3 regions of the Bacteroides sp. OM08-11 genome follow, and region 3 is predicted to be linked to each of the others. Evidence: riboswitches for the same ligand, from Rfam matches in the RefSeq annotation. Region 3 holds a riboswitch; each other region holds the start of a gene.
What was found. Region 3 has a riboswitch for cobalamin ahead of DXC10_RS14455 (TonB-dependent receptor domain-containing protein). Riboswitches for the same ligand answer to the same signal wherever they lie in the genome.
Positions count from the first base shown of each region.

Region 1: linked by a shared signal. The riboswitch ahead of DXC10_RS08755 (tryptophanase) and the one ahead of DXC10_RS14455 (TonB-dependent receptor domain-containing protein) in region 3 are both predicted to bind cobalamin.
Region 2: linked by a shared signal. The riboswitch ahead of DXC10_RS13710 (cobalamin biosynthesis protein) and the one ahead of DXC10_RS14455 (TonB-dependent receptor domain-containing protein) in region 3 are both predicted to bind cobalamin.

Region 1 covers NZ_QSTJ01000004.1:57,563-63,689, forward strand. The annotation lists gene DXC10_RS08740 (hypothetical protein) at 1-428, opposite strand, end outside; gene DXC10_RS08745 (response regulator transcription factor) at 640-1,329, shown strand; gene DXC10_RS08750 (ATP-binding protein) at 1,304-3,103, shown strand; cobalamin riboswitch at 3,425-3,631, shown strand; gene DXC10_RS08755 (tryptophanase) at 3,906-5,279, shown strand; gene DXC10_RS08760 (4'-phosphopantetheinyl transferase superfamily protein) at 5,289-5,918, opposite strand; gene DXC10_RS08765 (gliding motility-associated protein GldE) at 5,923-6,127, opposite strand, start outside.
Region 2 covers NZ_QSTJ01000008.1:38,936-45,062, reverse strand. The annotation lists gene DXC10_RS13715 (anaerobic ribonucleoside triphosphate reductase) at 1-1,172, opposite strand, end outside; cobalamin riboswitch at 1,451-1,671, shown strand; gene DXC10_RS13710 (cobalamin biosynthesis protein) at 1,726-2,694, shown strand; gene DXC10_RS13705 (TlpA disulfide reductase family protein) at 2,856-3,956, opposite strand; gene DXC10_RS13700 (30S ribosomal protein S16) at 4,080-4,619, opposite strand; gene DXC10_RS13695 (Na+/H+ antiporter NhaC family protein) at 4,777-6,084, opposite strand.
Region 3 covers NZ_QSTJ01000009.1:28,314-34,440, reverse strand. The annotation lists gene DXC10_RS14460 (hypothetical protein) at 316-1,593, opposite strand; gene DXC10_RS14455 (TonB-dependent receptor domain-containing protein) at 1,618-3,981, opposite strand; cobalamin riboswitch at 4,121-4,327, opposite strand; cobalamin riboswitch at 4,441-4,658, shown strand; gene nrdD (anaerobic ribonucleoside-triphosphate reductase) at 4,781-6,127, shown strand, end outside.

The DNA of each region.
Region 1 (6,127 bases), on a different contig from region 3:
TAAGTCTTTAGGTCAGGATTTATTGTGGTTAATAAACTATCCCATATCACATTTATAGAATCCACGTTCAAAGGATTTTCACTTAAAAGGTAAGTCAGCAAACCACGTTGAGTTTCATCTTTTACAATACTATATTGGTATTTCTCAGATGGTATTCGATATTCTTTTTCACCAAGTTCTGTTTCTATCTTTACCACATCTGGAATATTTTCTTCCAAAAAAAGTGTTGTTTCTTTATTAGTCCAATGAAAAACAGATACAGTATCCCGTTTTTGCAATTCTTGTACTAATGCTTTCCTAAATATTGTTTTCGCTTGTTCATTACATAATCGCGATTCGTTCCGATATAACAAAAAAATCATACATCCTGTAGCCAGGATACCCAATATAATCTTACTCCATAACGTTTTTTTACAATAATTTTTCATAGTACAACCAGTCATTTATAGTTTGAAAATATAAAGAATGACTGGAAAATAAATTCCCAACCACATCCTTCACTACAAATGTAATGATAATGTAACACTTATTTCATTTTCCCGTAACAAAATCACTGCACTTTTGTCGAAGAAAAGAAATAAAGTTTAACTTTGTGATAAAGGAACTGTCAGTTCCACATCACATATAAATAAAAATGCAATGAACGATTACCGGATTTTAGTAGTGGACGATGAAGAAGATTTGTGCGAAATCTTAAAGTTCAACCTGGAGAACGAAGGTTACGAAGTAGATACGGCCAATTCTGCCGAAGAAGCCCTGAAGATGGACATCAGTAGCTATAATCTTTTATTACTGGATGTAATGATGGGGGAAATTTCCGGATTTAAAATGGCAAGTATGCTGAAGAAGGATAAAAAGACCGCCAAAGTCCCCATCATATTCATTACAGCCAAAGATACAGAAAACGACACGGTAACAGGGTTCAACCTGGGCGCCGACGACTATATATCCAAACCATTCTCGTTACGCGAAGTGGCTGCACGCGTCAAAGCCGTGTTACGCCGTACACAACAGGAGGAAACGGAGCACATACCGGAACAGCTCGTTTACCAGACACTGGTGCTGGACATCATCAAAAAGAAAGTAAGTATAAATGGAGAAGAAGCCCCACTCACCAAAAAAGAGTTCGAAATTCTACTCCTATTACTGCAAAACAAAGGACGTGTATTCTCCCGTGAAGACATTTTGGGTCGTATCTGGAGTGACGAGGTATATGTTCTAGACCGTACCATCGACGTAAACATTACCCGTCTGCGCAAAAAAATCGGTATTTATGGTAAATGCATTGTAACTCGTTTAGGATATGGATATTGTTTCGAAGCAGAATAACGATGGACATTTTTTGTCTTTCAGCCGGAAGTTATTCCTTTCGGTAATTTCGTTGTTTCTTGTATTCGCCATTTGTTTCATCGCTTATCAGTATCAACGGGAAAAAGAATACAAGGTAGAATTACTTGACACGCAACTTCAAGACTACAACGAACGCCTGCAGCAAGAGATACGGGACATTCCCGACAGCCTGTGGACTCCCCTGCTGGATAATTACACATCCCGATATATAGCCGGAGACCTGCGTGTCACCATTGTGGATTTGCACGGAGACGTATTGTACGACAGTTACAATAAAATCAATCACAGCCAATTCAACAACCACATCAATCGCCAGGAAATACAAACCGCATTAAAAAGCGGAAAAGGATACGACTTGCGCCGAACTTCCGAGACTACCGGAATGCCCTATTTCTATTCTGCCACACTTTATAAAAACTATATTATCCGTTCGGCATTGCCTTACAATGTCAATCTGATAAACAGCCTGGCAGCAGATCCACACTACATATGGTTTACCGTCATTGTAACGCTGCTGTTAATGTTCGTTTTTTACAAGTTCACCTCCAAGCTCGGAACAGCAATCAATCATCTACGCGAGTTTGCCAAACGCGCCGATAAAAACGAGCCTGTAGAAATGGATATGCAATCAGCATTTCCACACAATGAATTGGGAGAAATATCCCAACATATCATCCAGATATACAAGCGTCTACGTGAGACGAAGGAAGCCTTATACATCGAACGTGAAAAGCTGATTACCCACTTGCAGACCTCACGCGAAGGTTTAGGGGTATTCACCAAAGACAAAAAAGAAATACTTGTCAACAATCTGTTCACCCAATACAGCAATCTGATTTCTGACTCCAACCTGCAAACAACGGAAGAAATCTTCGCTATCTGTGAATTCCAGAAACTTACGGATTTCATCAACAAGGCACAAAAACGTCCGTCCGGCAAGGAAGAGAAACGCATGTCCGTCAATATCAATAAAAACGGACGCATCTTTATTGTGGAGTGTATTATCTTTCAGGATTTAAGTTTCGAGATTTCCATCAATGATATTACTCTGGAAGAAGAACAGATACGGATGAAACGGCAACTGACTCAGAACATCGCCCACGAATTGAAAACGCCCGTAAGCAGCATTCAGGGATATTTGGAAACCATTGTAAACAATGAAACCATCTCCCGAGAGAAAATGCAGACTTTTTTGGAACGATGCTATGCTCAAAGTAACCGTCTGAGCCGTCTGCTACGGGACATTTCGGTATTGACACGCATGGACGAAGCCGCCAATATGATCGACATGGAGAAAGTGGACATCAGCATGCTGGTGACCAACATCGTCAACGAAGTATCTTTAGAGTTGGAAGAAAAACAAATAACTGTTGTCAATTCCTTAAAACCCAACATACAACTGCGAGGCAATTATTCTCTTCTCTATTCCATTTTCCGTAATCTGACGGATAACGCCATTGCATATGCGGGAACGCATATCCACATCCATATCAGCTGTTTCCGTGAAGATGAGAACTTTTATTATTTCAGTTTTGCCGATACCGGAGTAGGCGTATCACCAGAACATTTGAACCGCCTGTTCGAACGTTTCTACCGGGTGGACAAAGGACGTTCACGCAAACTTGGAGGTACCGGACTAGGATTGGCTATCGTAAAAAACGCCGTCATCATACATGGAGGAACAATATCCGCCAAGAACAGCCAAGGCGGAGGACTGGAGTTCGTGTTCACATTGGCTAAAGAGAAATACTGATGCATATCAGGCAATATACCCCACTATATTGAAAAACGTATATCAATCTGCTGATAAATATATATTCTCATCAGGAGAAAAGCACACCATCCTAAAGATAAACTATATCTTAGCAGCCGAGATGCAAATCTCAGCTGCCGAGATGGCCATCTTAGCCGCCAAGATATATATCCCGGCGGTTGAGACGAAGCTTAATTATGAGGTTAATATCTCCTTTAGCGTACAAAAACTATCTTATGAACGGATTTGTACCATCTTTCCAACGGTATCATCCCACTGACATTTAATATATTCATAAACTTGTTTTCTCCCAAATTCTTCTTATCTTTGCAACGCATTGGTTTGCCATTTTTTCTTTCAAAGATGGCAATTAAAAGGGAATCAGGTGCAAATCCTGAACAGTCCCGCTGCTGTAAGTTTCATGCAATGTTACAGACAACAACTCTCTATACCACTGGAAGCATGCTTCCGGGAAGGTGTTTGTAACAGAAACGAGTCAGAAGACCTGCCATGCAACCATTTATCATTGCTTTCGAGGAAAAAGCGTTGAGTCTAATGAAGCCGGACAAATCGTCCACATCATTTCATTCATCAAACCTGATTCAGAGAAAGTAAAATTACAATAAACTCTGCCAAGTTTATTTGAATAGTGTCCGGTCGAAGTGATTTCGCCCGGACATTTATTTTACAAAAAGTAAGATCAAATATTGTTTTATAGCTATTTTATAATTATATTCGGCACACAAAAAGTAATTAACCTACTTTTCAATGACCTATTGTCAAATACTAAAAAGAAAAGATTATGGAAATCCCATTTGCCGAATCATGGAAAATCAAAATGGTGGAGCCTATCTGTAAAAGTACCCGCCAAGAACGTGAACAATGGTTGAAAGAAGCCCACTATAACGTCTTTCAACTCAAATCGGAACAAGTTTATATCGACCTCATCACCGACTCCGGTACGGGTGCCATGAGCGACCGTCAATGGGCAGGAATGATGTTGGGTGATGAAAGTTATGCCGGTGCCACTTCCTTCTTCAAACTAAAAGAAGTCATCACCCGTCTGACGGGTTTTGAATATATCATCCCCACCCATCAGGGACGCGCTGCAGAAAATGTACTGTTCTCCTATTTGGTTCACGAGGGAGACATCGTTCCCGGAAATTCTCACTTCGATACTACCAAAGGACATATAGAAGGACGTAAAGCAACGGCATTGGACTGTACCATTGACGAAGCCAAACAAACACAACTGGAAATTCCATTCAAAGGCAATGTAGATCCGGTTAAACTGGAAAAAGCTTTGCAGGAACACAATGACCGTATCCCGTTTATCATTGTTACTATCACCAACAATACGGCCGGCGGGCAACCCGTTTCCATGCAAAATCTACGCGAAGTTCGTGCTGTTGCAGATAAGTATGGCAAACCTGTATTATTCGACTCTGCACGCTTTGCCGAAAATGCTTATTTTATAAAAATGAGAGAAGACGGCTATAGCGAAAAAAGCATTAAAGAGATTACTCGTGAAATGTTTACCCTTGCTGACGGTATGACCATGAGTGCCAAAAAGGATGGTATCGTAAACATGGGTGGATTTATCGCTACCCGCCGGAAAGACTGGTATGAAGGGGCTAAAAGTTTTTGTGTACAATTTGAAGGATACCTCACTTATGGTGGTATGAATGGTCGTGACATGAATGCGCTTGCCATCGGTCTGGATGAAAACACAGAATTCGATAACCTCGAAACCCGTATACGCCAAGTGGAATATCTGGCTCAAAAGTTGGATGAATACGGGATACCTTACCAACGTCCGGCAGGAGGTCACGCCATCTTTGTAGATGCCCCCAAAGTTCTGACTCATGTTCCCAAAGAAGAATTTCCGGCACAAACCTTAACCATTGAACTGTATCTGGAAGCTGGTATCCGTGGTTGCGAAATCGGTTATCTGCTTGCCGACCGTGACCCCGTTACTCGTGAAAACCGCTTCGACGGCTTGGATTTGTTGCGTTTGGCTATTCCTCGCCGGGTATATACCGACAATCACATGAATGTGGTGGCTGCCGCCCTGAAAAACGTATATGATAAACGCGAAAGCATTAAGCATGGAATACGTATCGCATGGGAAGCTCCATTGATGCGCCACTTCACCATACAGTTAGAAAGACTGTAAACAGTGATTTTACAGACTCATAGTCAGTACAAAATCCGGATATATATAATAATGAATTGAATAGTGCATTTTCTCTGCTGTACGATATTCTTCAGCGGAGAAAATGCCTTGTCGGTCTACCGTAAATGGGAAAATACGCAAATGTTCCCGGAAATCGACTTCGGAAGCATTCATACATTTAAACATCGTTTCCTTTGCCGACCAGTAAAGCAGCAAAGACCAAATATCAGTTCCCTGAAATGTTTCCGGAATTTCATCATCACGCATGAATTTATGCGATACACGCCTCACCCGTTCACCGTATTGCTCAATATCGATTCCAACCTCATTCCCCGGTGGTCCCAACAGTACTGCAACATATCCTTTGGTATGCGAAATACTGATAGAAGCAGAATTGTCCGGCAAATAAGGTTTACCGTTGGAATAATAAGCAATCTCTTTTTCTTCTCCCAACAAAGTATACAGTAACACACGAACTGCCAACCATTCCAAACGACGATGACCGGCAGCAAACCGTTGCATACTTTGCCTGTAATATTCCTGATGAGGAAGACAAACAAGCAATTCTTCCAGTGTTTCATCCATTTTCCAAATGCCCCACCGGCAGGCAAATTCTGTATTTTGAAAAAAAAGAGGCACGTTATCAGTCAAGAGTTGAATTGATTGTGAATTTCACTTTCAAGATACGACGGTTATCCATTTCGAGAACTTCAAACTCATAACGGTCATAAGTAACTTTCTCGTGAAGTGCAGGAAACTCTCCTTTCAACTCAAGCAACAGCCCTGCCAGAGTATCGGCATCGCCAGCCACCTCATCAAAGGTTTCTTCATCTATTTTGGTTATCTTA
Region 2 (6,127 bases), on a different contig from region 3:
GCATCAAGGTTCAGAAAGTTGGGGAAGAAACGGCGGGCGGTTACTTTGCAGGCAAGCTGATAGAGATCGTAATTACGGTCTTCGGGCAGATAACTTACTCCTCGTTTTTTCTTCCAGATTTGGATGGGGAAGATGGCTGTTTCTCCGTTTCCCACTCCTTGATAAGTACTTTTCAGCAATTCGCGGATGATACAGCGTCCTTCGGCAGAGGTGTCTGTACCATAGTTGATGGAGCTGAATACCACTTGGTTACCTCCACGGGAATGTATCGTGTTCATGTTATGGATAAATGCTTCCATAGACTGATGTACACGGGCTACAGTCTTGTTGACGGCATGTTGGACGATACGTTTCTCATCAGACAGTCCGTCCAAGGGTTGTGGCAGATAGTCCGTCAACTCCTTCTGATAAAGGTGGGAGTAATCCTTGCCATACAATTCCTCCAGGTTTTTGATTTCTTCAATATAACTTTTACGGACGTACGGAGCCAGATAGAAGTCAAAAGCGGGAATAGCCTGTCCGCCATGCATTTCGTTCTGAGCCGTTTCCAATGAGATGCAACCTAAGATACTGGCGGTTTCGATGCGTTTGGCAGGACGCGACTCTCCATGTCCGGCAGAGAAACCGTAGTTAAGGATACGATCTAACGGATGCTGTACACAGGTCAAGCTCTTCGTGGGATAATAATCTTTGTCGTGGATGTGCAGGTAGTTTTGGCTGACGGCATCCAGAACATCATCACTCAACAGGTAATCGTCTACAAACGGTTTGGTGGTTTCACTGGCAAATTTCATCATCATCCCCGCAGGAGTATCTGCGTTCATGTTGGCATTTTCACGAGTGATATCATTGGACTTGATATTGATGATTTCCAGAAAGATATCACGTGTCTTAGCCTTGCGGGCGATGCTGCGTTGATTGCGGTAAGCGATGTATTTCTGTGCGACATCCTTGCGGCTGCTTTTCATCAGTTCTACTTCTACCATATCCTGAATAGCTTCTACCGTCATCTGCGGCTCTCCTCTGAAAGAGATGTGATCGGTGATCTGATGAATTAACTGCAAATCTTCTCCTTTGTCCGTATGGAGCATGGCTTTACGAATGGCAGTCACTATTTTTTCTTCATTGAAACCGACAATACGTCCGTCACGCTTGATTACCGTTTGTATCATTACCGTTGCTTTTTTAGATTTTATTGTTTTACTTAATTGAGTGGACAAAGATATAATAGTTCTCTATATGATTTTCTTTTTGGAAAACTTTTGTGTGATTAAAAATGGTTAATATGTTGATAACCAAGTGTATTTGTTTGTTGAATGGAAAACTTTATTTTAAATGAGATGATTATAAGTAAACTTTAATGAAAATCGTATCATTCGATGATGTAAAATTGTTTTGAATTTATAAATGAAAAAAGAAAAGTCTACTTATGTGTTTTCAAATACTTTAGTTATATTTGTAGCGAATTGGTTTGCTTATGGCTTTCGCTATTTGCAATTAAAAGGGAAACGGGTGTAAGTCCCGTACAGTCCCGCTGCTGTAAGGTTTCATATTAAACATTTCAGTAATTACCTCCTGCCACTAATGGTTTTTCGATATTGGAGAATGATTGGGAAGGCTGCTCGAAATGGAAATCAAGTCAGAAGACCTGCCATTCTTTAGTGTTCTTTTGCTACTCGTGGGATAGAGCAGAAGGTGAATTTTTAATTTCAAAAAAGAACGATTATGGAAAAATTGTCTCCCCCGTTCAAAGTTGATATTGCAGGGACATTGTGGGCACCAGCTACATTGAAAGATGCATGGGCGCAGTATCAGAAAGGACAGATTAGTTTAAATACCTTGCAGGCCATCGAAAATGCTGAAATACGCAACCTTGTCGAACGTCTTAAATCCGAAGGAATGAAAGTCGTTACAGATGGAGGCTTTCGTAACCGTGATTTCCTTGAAGGCTGGGAAGGACTTGGCTATAAATCGCATACCGGTGATTTTGCATCCAAAGTTCTGGAATTGACCGGAAGGGTTAGCCTGTCGCATCATCCCATTCTTGATGATTATACTTTTCTGACAGGGATTGTTGTCGGGGATGTATTGGCGAAGCAGCATATACCATCTCCGGGAAAATTACTCACCAAAATTCTTCGTGAAATTGACGCTTTGCAGTTGGAACGGATTTATCCGGATATAAATGTATTGTCGGATGACTTGGCGGTAGCCTACAAGAATTTATTATCAGCACTCTATAATTTAGGATGTCGTTATGTGCAGTTTGATGGTGCGAAATCTCTTTTGATGGATGAGGCTGTCCGGCTGAATAACCGGGTGTTGCGTGAACGGCCGGACGGATTGTTTGTCGCTTTTCATGCAGCGACAGATATGCTGATACGGCTTCATGGAGCCGATGCATATTTTCTGAATTATGATTGCGGCATTTGCGACCGTAGCCGTCTGTTGTGGTTTGTCCGTGAAAAAGAAGCTGTATTTGGCTTTGTAATTTCCTATTATCCGGAAGAAGATGAGCTGGATGAGTTGCAGGCGAAAATAGAGGAAGTATTGAATTATATTCCATTGAAGCGCTTCACGCTTTGTCTGCCCGATGCGGATAGCCTTCTTCATCTTTCTGATACCGATGAAGAAAAACAGTGGCAGACGGTGAAACTGGGGATGGATATGGCAGAACGGATATTTTCTTTCTGAGATGCCACACCTTATGGAGGCAAATGCCACATCTTATGGGAGTAAATGGTGTATTTCATTGGAGCTAATCCTACATATATATACAAAAGCCTCGCATTAATTAATTTAATGCGAGGCTTTGATTATGTAGAGGGGCCGGCCTCTGTTTATCCGGCTTCCACTTATTTTATGACTTCCACTAATTTCTGTTGCAAACCGTCACCGTGCAAGCCGCGTGCAATGATTGTTCCGTCACCGTCAATCAATACGGTGTGGGGAATGCTGCTTACAGCATACAGTTTGGCACCTTCGCAATTCCAGTATTTCAAGTCAGACATTTGCGGCCATGTGATATTTAGCTTTTCGATAGCTTCTTTCCAAGAGTCGGCGCTTTGGTCTAAAGAAACACCTACAATCTCGAAATTCTTATTCTTGTATTGGGCGTATGCTTCTACCAGGTTAGGCATCTCGCGACGGCAAGGACCACACCAGCTCGCCCAGAAGTCAACGAGCACTACCTTACCTTTTCCAACGTAATCGGACAGTTTCACTGTCTTGCCTTCCGGTGTCTGCATTTCAAAATCTGTGAATTTCTGTCCTACAGCAGTAGCCTTCATCTTTTCAACGTTGTCTTTGATTTTGACGATGATTTCATCGTTTTCGTATGCGGCAGGAATTTGCGGCATCAACGGATCAAGATCGGCTACATCCATATAGTAGAAGTTCTGTTTCAGCAAATGTACACCTACCGGATTGGTGATGTTCTTCTGAATGCCTGCTTTGGTAACTTCCATCATCTTGTTTTCCAACGCCTCCATTTCTTTTCCTTTGGCTTCGCGTTGCTCGTCGGTCAAAGTTGTGTCGGACATCGAATTATAGATAGCCATCATCTGGCTGTTCAATCCATTGAGCTGGGTTCTGATTTCCTGATAGGCGTCATTGCTGGGAGTACCTGTTGCGGAATCTTCTTCTCCGGAAGTCAGTTTTACATTGATATTTCCGTTTTCGAGGAAGAAATCAATGGTCATCATACCGTCTTTGTCGGCAGCTTGGTAAGTGATGTAGCGGTTGACTGCGGTATCTTGAGCACCTTTGAAGGTAAAAGTTCCATTAGTGATGACGGCTGAATCCAATTTAACGGGTTGACGCCCTTGTATAGTTTGCAGATAAACAGTGTCGCCATCGGCAGCACCCTCTACAGTTCCGGTTACGGTGTAACCCTTGTTGCTGTTACAAGCTGCGAATACAGCGGCGACAGCGAGCAGATAAGTAATTTTTTTCATTGTTCATTCTTTTAATAAATAATTTTTGTAGGGGACAAAGATAATAATAAAAAATCCCCTCCGGCATAACCGGAGAGGATTTTATGTTTTGTTGTCCCATTTTTATAGGGATGCTGTGCTTTTTTATTCAGCGGGAGCTTCTTCAGCTGGAGCTTCAGTTGCTTCTTCAACCGGTGCTTCAGCAGCAGCCTTAGCAGCTTCTTCAGCAGCTTTCTTTTCGGCCAATGCTTTAGCTTTTACTTCATTTACTTTCTTTTCGGCTTCGAGACGTGCTTTTGCTTCAGCTTTTTTGGCTTCTTCTTCTTTAACCTTCAAAGCAGCCAAACCACTTTGTTTGTTGTTTTTCCAAGCTTCGAATTTAGCTTCTGCTTCTGCTTCGCCGAATGCACCTTTAGCTACACCACCAAGGAGGTGCTTCTTCATGTAAACACCTTCACGGGAAAGGATGTTGCGGACAGTATCGGTAGGTTGTGCACCTTTCAATACCCAGTCAAGTGCGCGGTCGAACTTCAAATCTACTGTGGCGGGATTGGTGTTGGGATTGTAAGTACCAATCTTCTCAATAAATTTACCATCACGTGGCGCTCTTACGTCTGCAATTACGATAGAGTAGAAAGCGTAGCTTTTACGTCCATGTCTTTGCAATCTGATTTTTGTTGCCATTTAATTAAAATGTTTTTAGTTAATGATTTGAATTATGCTACTATCTCGTAATAGCGGGTGCAAAGGTACGGAATATTTATGAATTATGAATTATAAACGATGAATTATTTTTCGGATAACCTATTATCACCCAACGTTTATTATCAATACTTCATTTTCAAGAGTATCTTTTCGGATACCTTATCAATATAGCCAATATGGCGAATGTACCCATACAGAAAGGATAGTACAGGTTGCCGATAATGCTCAGTGGCGATATGCTTGCTAGTCCTGCCGCTATCAGCATCTGTGCTCCGTATGGAATGATGCCCTGTATCAGGCAGGAAAATGTATCCAGTATGCTCGCTGTTTTTCTGCGGTCCAGATGAAAACGTAGGGCGATGTCCTTGGCAATAGGTCCTGTGGTGATGATGGCGATTGTATTGTTGGCGGTGCAGAGATTGGCTATGCTTACCAATACCGCAATACTGAATTCTGCTCCGCGTTTACCTTTGACGTGCCGTGTCAGACGTGATATAATGAAATCTATTCCTCCGTTATAACGGATTGTCTCGAGCATACCGCCCGCCAACAGGGTGATAATGATGAGCTCGCCCATTCCTGTGATGCCCGTTCCCATCGCTCCGAACCAGTTGAAGAGGTCCATCCCCGTACATAATCCGATAATTCCTGTGGAGATGATACCGAGCAGCAAAACCACCATCACATTGACTCCCGCTATCGCGGTACCCAGTACGATGAGGTAGGGAATTACTTTCATCCATTCTATTTCCTGTATTTGCGGTGAAGCCGATAAGGAAAATCCCCGGAAGATGTAGATGCCCAATACGATAAGTGCCGCCGGTACTACGATCATAAAGTTCACCTTGAATTTGTCTCTCATCACGCAATTCTGCGTCTTGGTGGATGCGATCGTCGTGTCTGAAATAAACGAAAGGTTATCTCCGAAAAATGATCCTCCTACGACGATTGCCACTATGTAAGGAAGGTCGATGCCGGTCTTTTCCGCCAGTCCCACGGCTACCGGCGTAAGAGCCACGATTGTTCCTACACTCGTCCCTATGGAAAGCGAGATAAAACAGGCGGCAATAAAAATGCCTGCCAACAACAGGTTGTCCGGCAGGATATGTAGCGTAAGGTTTACAGTGGCATCAATGGCTCCCATCTGTTTAGCACTTTGTGCAAAGGCGCCGGCAAGGACGAAAATCCAGATCATCAGCAATATATTCTTATTTCCGGCACCTACCGAAAACTGGTAAATACGTTGCTCCAGTTTCAATCCTCTGGTGATGGCGATAGCATAGCAGGAAGAAAGCAGGAACGCTACCGTAATAGGTACTTTATAGAAATCGTTGACAAGCAGTGATGTCACCAGGTAAAGACAAAGGAATACTACCAGTGGGCTCAATGACCACCAGCCTCCTTTGTGTCTTGAGGTGGTCTCTGTATTTATATTTGTAGACATATAAAAGATTATTTATAAGTTCGCTGCAAAGTTATAAAAAAAC
Region 3 (6,127 bases):
ATGCAAATATACGTTCTATTTGGCATATTCTTCACATGAAAACAAAACTTTCCACAGAATGGAAGTAAGTTTGAGAAACGGCTATTTTCCTTTATAACGTTTTTTCTTCCGCAGATAATGGATACTTAATACTAACCCTGTCATGGATACAGTATTTCTACTATTATGCTCCATATACAGTAATATCGAAGTGTATCGATAGCAGAACCGCCTTCTCGCCAATATGAAGTCTAGCGAGAAGGCGGCTGTTATAAAACTTCCTCTTTCACCATACAAACTGTAAAAAGAGAAAGTTGTAAGAACATCAAAAGGAAATTATTGTTCATCTTCCAAGACACGGATCTGTTCAAAATAGTAACCTTCTGCAATTTCCCTGCCTTTAGTTACAGTACCGGTTGCAATATCGTAGATATAAATACAGGGATTACTGTCTTTCGGATTGACACCAATATAGGCTTTACCACCAGCTATGGCAGTACGTTGGGAGAAACGTCCGCTACTGTATGGCAGATCAGTTCCGTTATAACTGAGACGTGTATATGATTTATTTGTCAGGTCTATGATTGCATAATAATGGCTATAGCTGTCTATACTGGTACCAAGTTCATCTTCACGGGCATAAGCAAGTACTTTATTATTACCTAAATATTCAATGGAAAGCAATTTGCCATCAGTCTTGAAACCATCGTAGTCGGGATCAAAATCTTTCTCTCCAGCTTTTATTTTTAACAGGTGAGATCTTTCCACTTTATCTGCATCATTTGACAGACTGGCGAGATAGAGGTTGCCACTTTCGTCAAAAGCTACACATTTCTGTAACAATTCCCCATAAGCACTACCTACCATTTCGTCTATTTTGGTAGTTTGCATATTACTTTCCACAGCCATTGTGGAAGCATTGATTACAGCAGTAAACACTTTTGATGCAGTAGAGTTTAAAGCGCCTTTTTTAGCTTTTCCGTAATAGAAGTAGATCAGCTTGTTATCTTTCTCGCGATAGGTCAAAATTCCGCTGGTCGTAAACGACGCTGAGCCTGTTGGCACTTGAATATCCAATGTACCTTCTTTAAGGATTTCCATGCTGGAAGCATCGAGCAGGGTATAAATAATCTCTGTACCATCTCCATTGGCAGCCATAATGATCAATTTATTATCCGGCATCCAAGCGTGGGTGTATTTACGAGGAGAATATGTGTTACCATTATTCTTGAATTTCTGTTCTTGAATAATATTAATTTGATTATCTGATAAAGTGTATTTACCGAAACGGTCACCGCTTACAGGCACTTGATAATAATATGCACCTTTAATTATGTTTTCCAGTGTCAGTTTGGAGTTTACTTCCGTACCTTCGCCCACAAAGTCTATGATTGGTTGATCTGCTTCCAAAGAAGATACACTTCTGACTAAAGTCTTTACATCACGTCCCATGCCGCCGTGTTTGTCCACGGCAATCCAAATATCAAAATGATAACTGTTTTCCGACGGATCAGGATCAGGAATAGGTGCCGGATTTTCATCATCCGAACAAGCACTGAATGTAATGGTCATCATCATGACTAACATGCCGACTAAAAATCTCAAATCTTTCATTTTTAATTATTATTATGTGATAAATTAATGAATAAAAAGTCTGAATTTAGCAAAGAGTGTCCGACCGGGCTTTTGCAATTTATAATTATCGTATAGCGTCTTGTTTAGGAAGTTAGTACATTCCACAGAAATATTATATTTATCTTGTTTCCATGAGTAGGTTAAAGCGGCATTACAAATGTGCTGTGCCGGGATACGTGCTTTACTTTCTATGGCACCATAGGTTTCCCACGAAAGGTAGAACCAATGTACCCATTGATAACTACATCCCATACGGAATTTACTTTGGGGAAGTAGCAGATTGTGAAAAGTATAATTTATTTCTGTATTACTAAAGAACCAAGGGCGATTGGGTATACGGTTATTATAAGTAGCAGAGGGTTTTCCATCTGTTTTATATTTTTTCTGATCTCGTGCATCCTGATAACTGATGTTTCCGGAAAGTTGTAACCTATTCTGCCAGTTATACTGTATTTCTCCTTCTATTCCTTTGATGTGTACAGCCGGAACATTATCATATTGCATGGTTCCATCTTCCTTAGGTGATACGACAGCTTGGATATAATCGTCTACGGAACGAATAAAACCATTGGCTTCATAATAAATGGTATGTCCATCGACTGGATGCCAAGTTCCAAAAATACCTAAATTGATATTATCACTACTCTCGGGTTTTAAGGTTACGTTGGCATATATAGTAGTTCCATTACCCAGTAATTCACGGGCAATAGGTAAACGGACGCTATGTTCATAAGAAAATTTAATAGAAAAAGGATCTAATATGGAAAAACGTGAACCTATTCCATATCCCCAATAATTTTTGGTTTGTGAACCTTTTACAATATCAGAGCCTGTGATGCTAGGTAAATCATTTTGTCTAATGTTCAAGTGATTGACGTAGTCCTTTATGAAGAATATATTCTCCATTTTTTCATTAAAGAAAGATTGACTGTATGATAAGCCTAATACATGTTTGGATAATACGTCATTAGTAGATTCGAAATCGGCATCAATTTCATCATATCTGTTGTTTCCCGTACGATTTAACAAATAATTAAGATTAAGACTGTGATGGTCATTTAAATGATAGTCCAAATTGGTACGTACAATGGTTAGTGGACGTTTGTAATGGCGCATCAGTCGCCCCCGTCCCATAATTTCACTTCGTGAACTTTGAATATAATCACCATTCCAGTCATATTGTCGATATGCGGTATCTACCGTTAACGAATGATCCCAAGTCTGTGAAAAAAGTGCATTCAATTGTAAGTTTTTTATTATGAAATCATCTTTTCGATAACGTGCAGACATATTCCAAGCATTCGTATTCCGTTCCGCCATACCATAAACTTTGCTCTGAACAGACCCCGTTTGTAATTCTTTATTAACTTTGGAATATGAACCGGATATGAAGAAAGCATCCGCCCATGATTTATTGGTAAAGCCAACTTCTATTTGTCCCAACAATGAGAAATAATCGTCATGAAAGCGTTTGCGATCCACTAATACATATTTACGGCTGTCTTCATCCCATACTTCAACATCTTTCATCGTATAGTCGTTCTTGGAATAATTCACTCCGAAGGTCGGTTTGATAATCAACCCAGTCTTGGACTCTATAAATTGTGCGTTCAAGTCTGCCTTATGTGTATGAAATGAACCAATGCCATAGGATAAGTCCAAATAGTTTTTCTTTTCCTGTTTGGTGATGATATTGATAGCTCCTCCTAGTGCATCTGTACCTAGGTTAGCCGGTACTACACCTTTGTATATTTCAATTCGGTCTATAATATTTACCGGCAGGTTTGACAATGAAACACCGCTTCCTTTCGTATCAAGTGGAATTCCATCCAAAAAATAACGTACAGAATTACCGGACATCCCGTTAATGGACATGTCGAAATCGGAACCGACTCCACCTTCTTCTCTTACCTTGACACCTGTTGTCCGGTTCACTAAATCATTAAGGTTATTCAGAGAATTAATGATTGGTTTTATATCGAGGGCATTGACAGCAAAAGCTCCTTCTTTTACTTTCTGTGTCCGGCTCTTTCCATATACCTCAACAGAGTTGAGCACAACAGAATTCTCTTCTAATATAAAATTCACTTTTTTATCTTGTTGGAGATTGAGGGTACGTTTCGATGTCTGGTAACCGATAAAAGATACAACAAGAGTATATTTGCCTGGTGTAACGGGTAGCGAATATCGGCCATTATCATCCGTATATGTTCCAATAGTAGTGTTTTCAACAGCAATTGTTACTTGTGGAAGAGGAATGCCGTGCCTGTCGGTAACTGTTCCTGATAAAACTACTTTATTTTGAGCCATTGTTGCCACTTGGCACATGCAGGTTATGCAAAACAAAATGTATGTGAAGAATTTCATTTCAAGTCGTTAGTTTATACATAATATTCATTGACTTGCTTCCGAAAAGAAAAGAGTATAGACAAAGAGAAATGATTTCTTTATGAATGATAAAGAATTACCAGACTCATTGTTTTACTGCTTTATTCCCCGAAAGCGTTAAAACTATGTTATTTTTGGCAGGTCTTCTGACTTGTCCATCTTTGAAACGCCTTCCCATCTTGATTAGCAGACAGTGGCAAAGTATATTCAAAGAATTAAAAGGACTTACAGCAGCGGGTCTGTTCAGGACTTACACCTGATTCCCTTTTCACCGTTCTTTTCGTGTTATTCAGAAAGGAACGAAACCAAAAAGTGTTGCAAAGTTATTAAAAAACTATATCTGAGCAAAAATAAGTTCTCTAAAATATTTTATCTTACAGAAAAAAGGTATTAATATTTTTTCTTCTTCTTTTCATTGCATTGCAAATTTTCTTGTTATCTTTGTCCTATGAAAATGGTTTCCAAATCATCTTAGCATGACGAGGAATTAAAAGGGAATCCTGTGAAAGTCAGGAACTATCCCCGTAGCTGTAAGCTTTGTCTCCCTTATGTGGAGGAATGTTGTAACCTATCTATAGCCACTGGTCATAAAAATAACCGGGAAGGCGTTGCAACAGAAGTCAGTCAGAAGACCTGCCATATTTTACTGATCATTCATTCAATGCTTTCGGGTGAAAAGCTATAGAACGAGTCCGCTGAAGATTCATTTTATTACTTGTATTCTGCGCATTGTTGTTTGAATTTATCGTAAATAATTTTTAAATCTTAAATTATAGATATGATTAATTCAGAGACTTTTATCGTCAAGAGAGATGGAAAGAAAGAAGCATTCTCACTCGACAAAATCAAAAATGCCATCAGTAAGGCATTTTTATCAGTAGGTAGTTTTGCTACACAGGATGTCATTACCAATATACTTAGTCGTGTGAGTATCAATGACGGAGCCAGTGTAGAAGAAATTCAGAATCAAGTAGAAGTAGCATTGATGGCAGAACATTATTATGCTGTTGCCAAATCGTTTATGTTATACCGCCAGAAACATTTGGAAGATCGGGAAGTACGTGATAAACTTCGTTTTTTGTTGGACTATTGCGATGCTTCCAATCCTGCCACAGGAAGTAAGTATGATGCCAACGCCAATGTCGAGAATAAGAATGTGGCTACTTTAATCGGTGAGTTGCCTAAAGCTAATTTTATTCGTTTAAATCGTCGCCTGCTGACTGATCGCCTGAAGGATATGTATGGCAAAGAAATCTCTGACCGTTATATTGAATTACTGAATAACCACTTTATATATAAAAATGATGAAACCAGTCTGGCGAATTATTGTGCAAGTATCACCATGTATCCATGGCTGATAAGTGGCACTATGTCGATCGGTGGTAATTCAACGGCACCTACAAATTTGAAATCTTTCTGTGGAGGTTTTATCAATATGGTGTTTATCGTATCCAGCATGTTAAGCGGAGCTTGTGCCACACCGGAGTTTCTGATGTATATGAATTATTTTGTTGGTAAAGAATTCGGTAAAGATTATTATAAACATGCTGATAAAGTTGTAGATCTCTCTACCAGGCAACGAACAATAGACAAAGTAATTACGGATTGTTTCGAACAAGTGGTCTATTCCATTAATCAGCCCACGGGTGCCCGGAATTTTCAGGCTGTATTCTGGAACGTAGCTTATTATGATAAATATTATTTCAATAGCCTTTTTGAACATTTTGTATTTCCAGACGGTAGTAAACCTGACTGGAGCTCATTAAGTTGGTTGCAGAAACGATTTATGAAATGGTTCAATAAGGAACGTACTAAAACAGTACTTACCTTCCCGGTAGAAACCATGGCGCTACTAACAAAAGATGGAGATGTATTGGATAAGGAGTATGGTGATTTCACGGCAGAAATGTATGCTGAAGGACATTCGTTCTTTACCTATATGAGTGATAATGCCGATTCTCTGAGCAGCTGCTGCCGTTTGCGTAACGAAATTCAAGATAATGGATTTAGTTATACTTTGGGGGCAGGTGGTGTATCTACCGGTTCAAAAAGTGTGTTGACGATAAACTTGAACCGTTGTATACAACATGCCGTAAAATCCGGTTTGATTTACCATTTCTTTCTC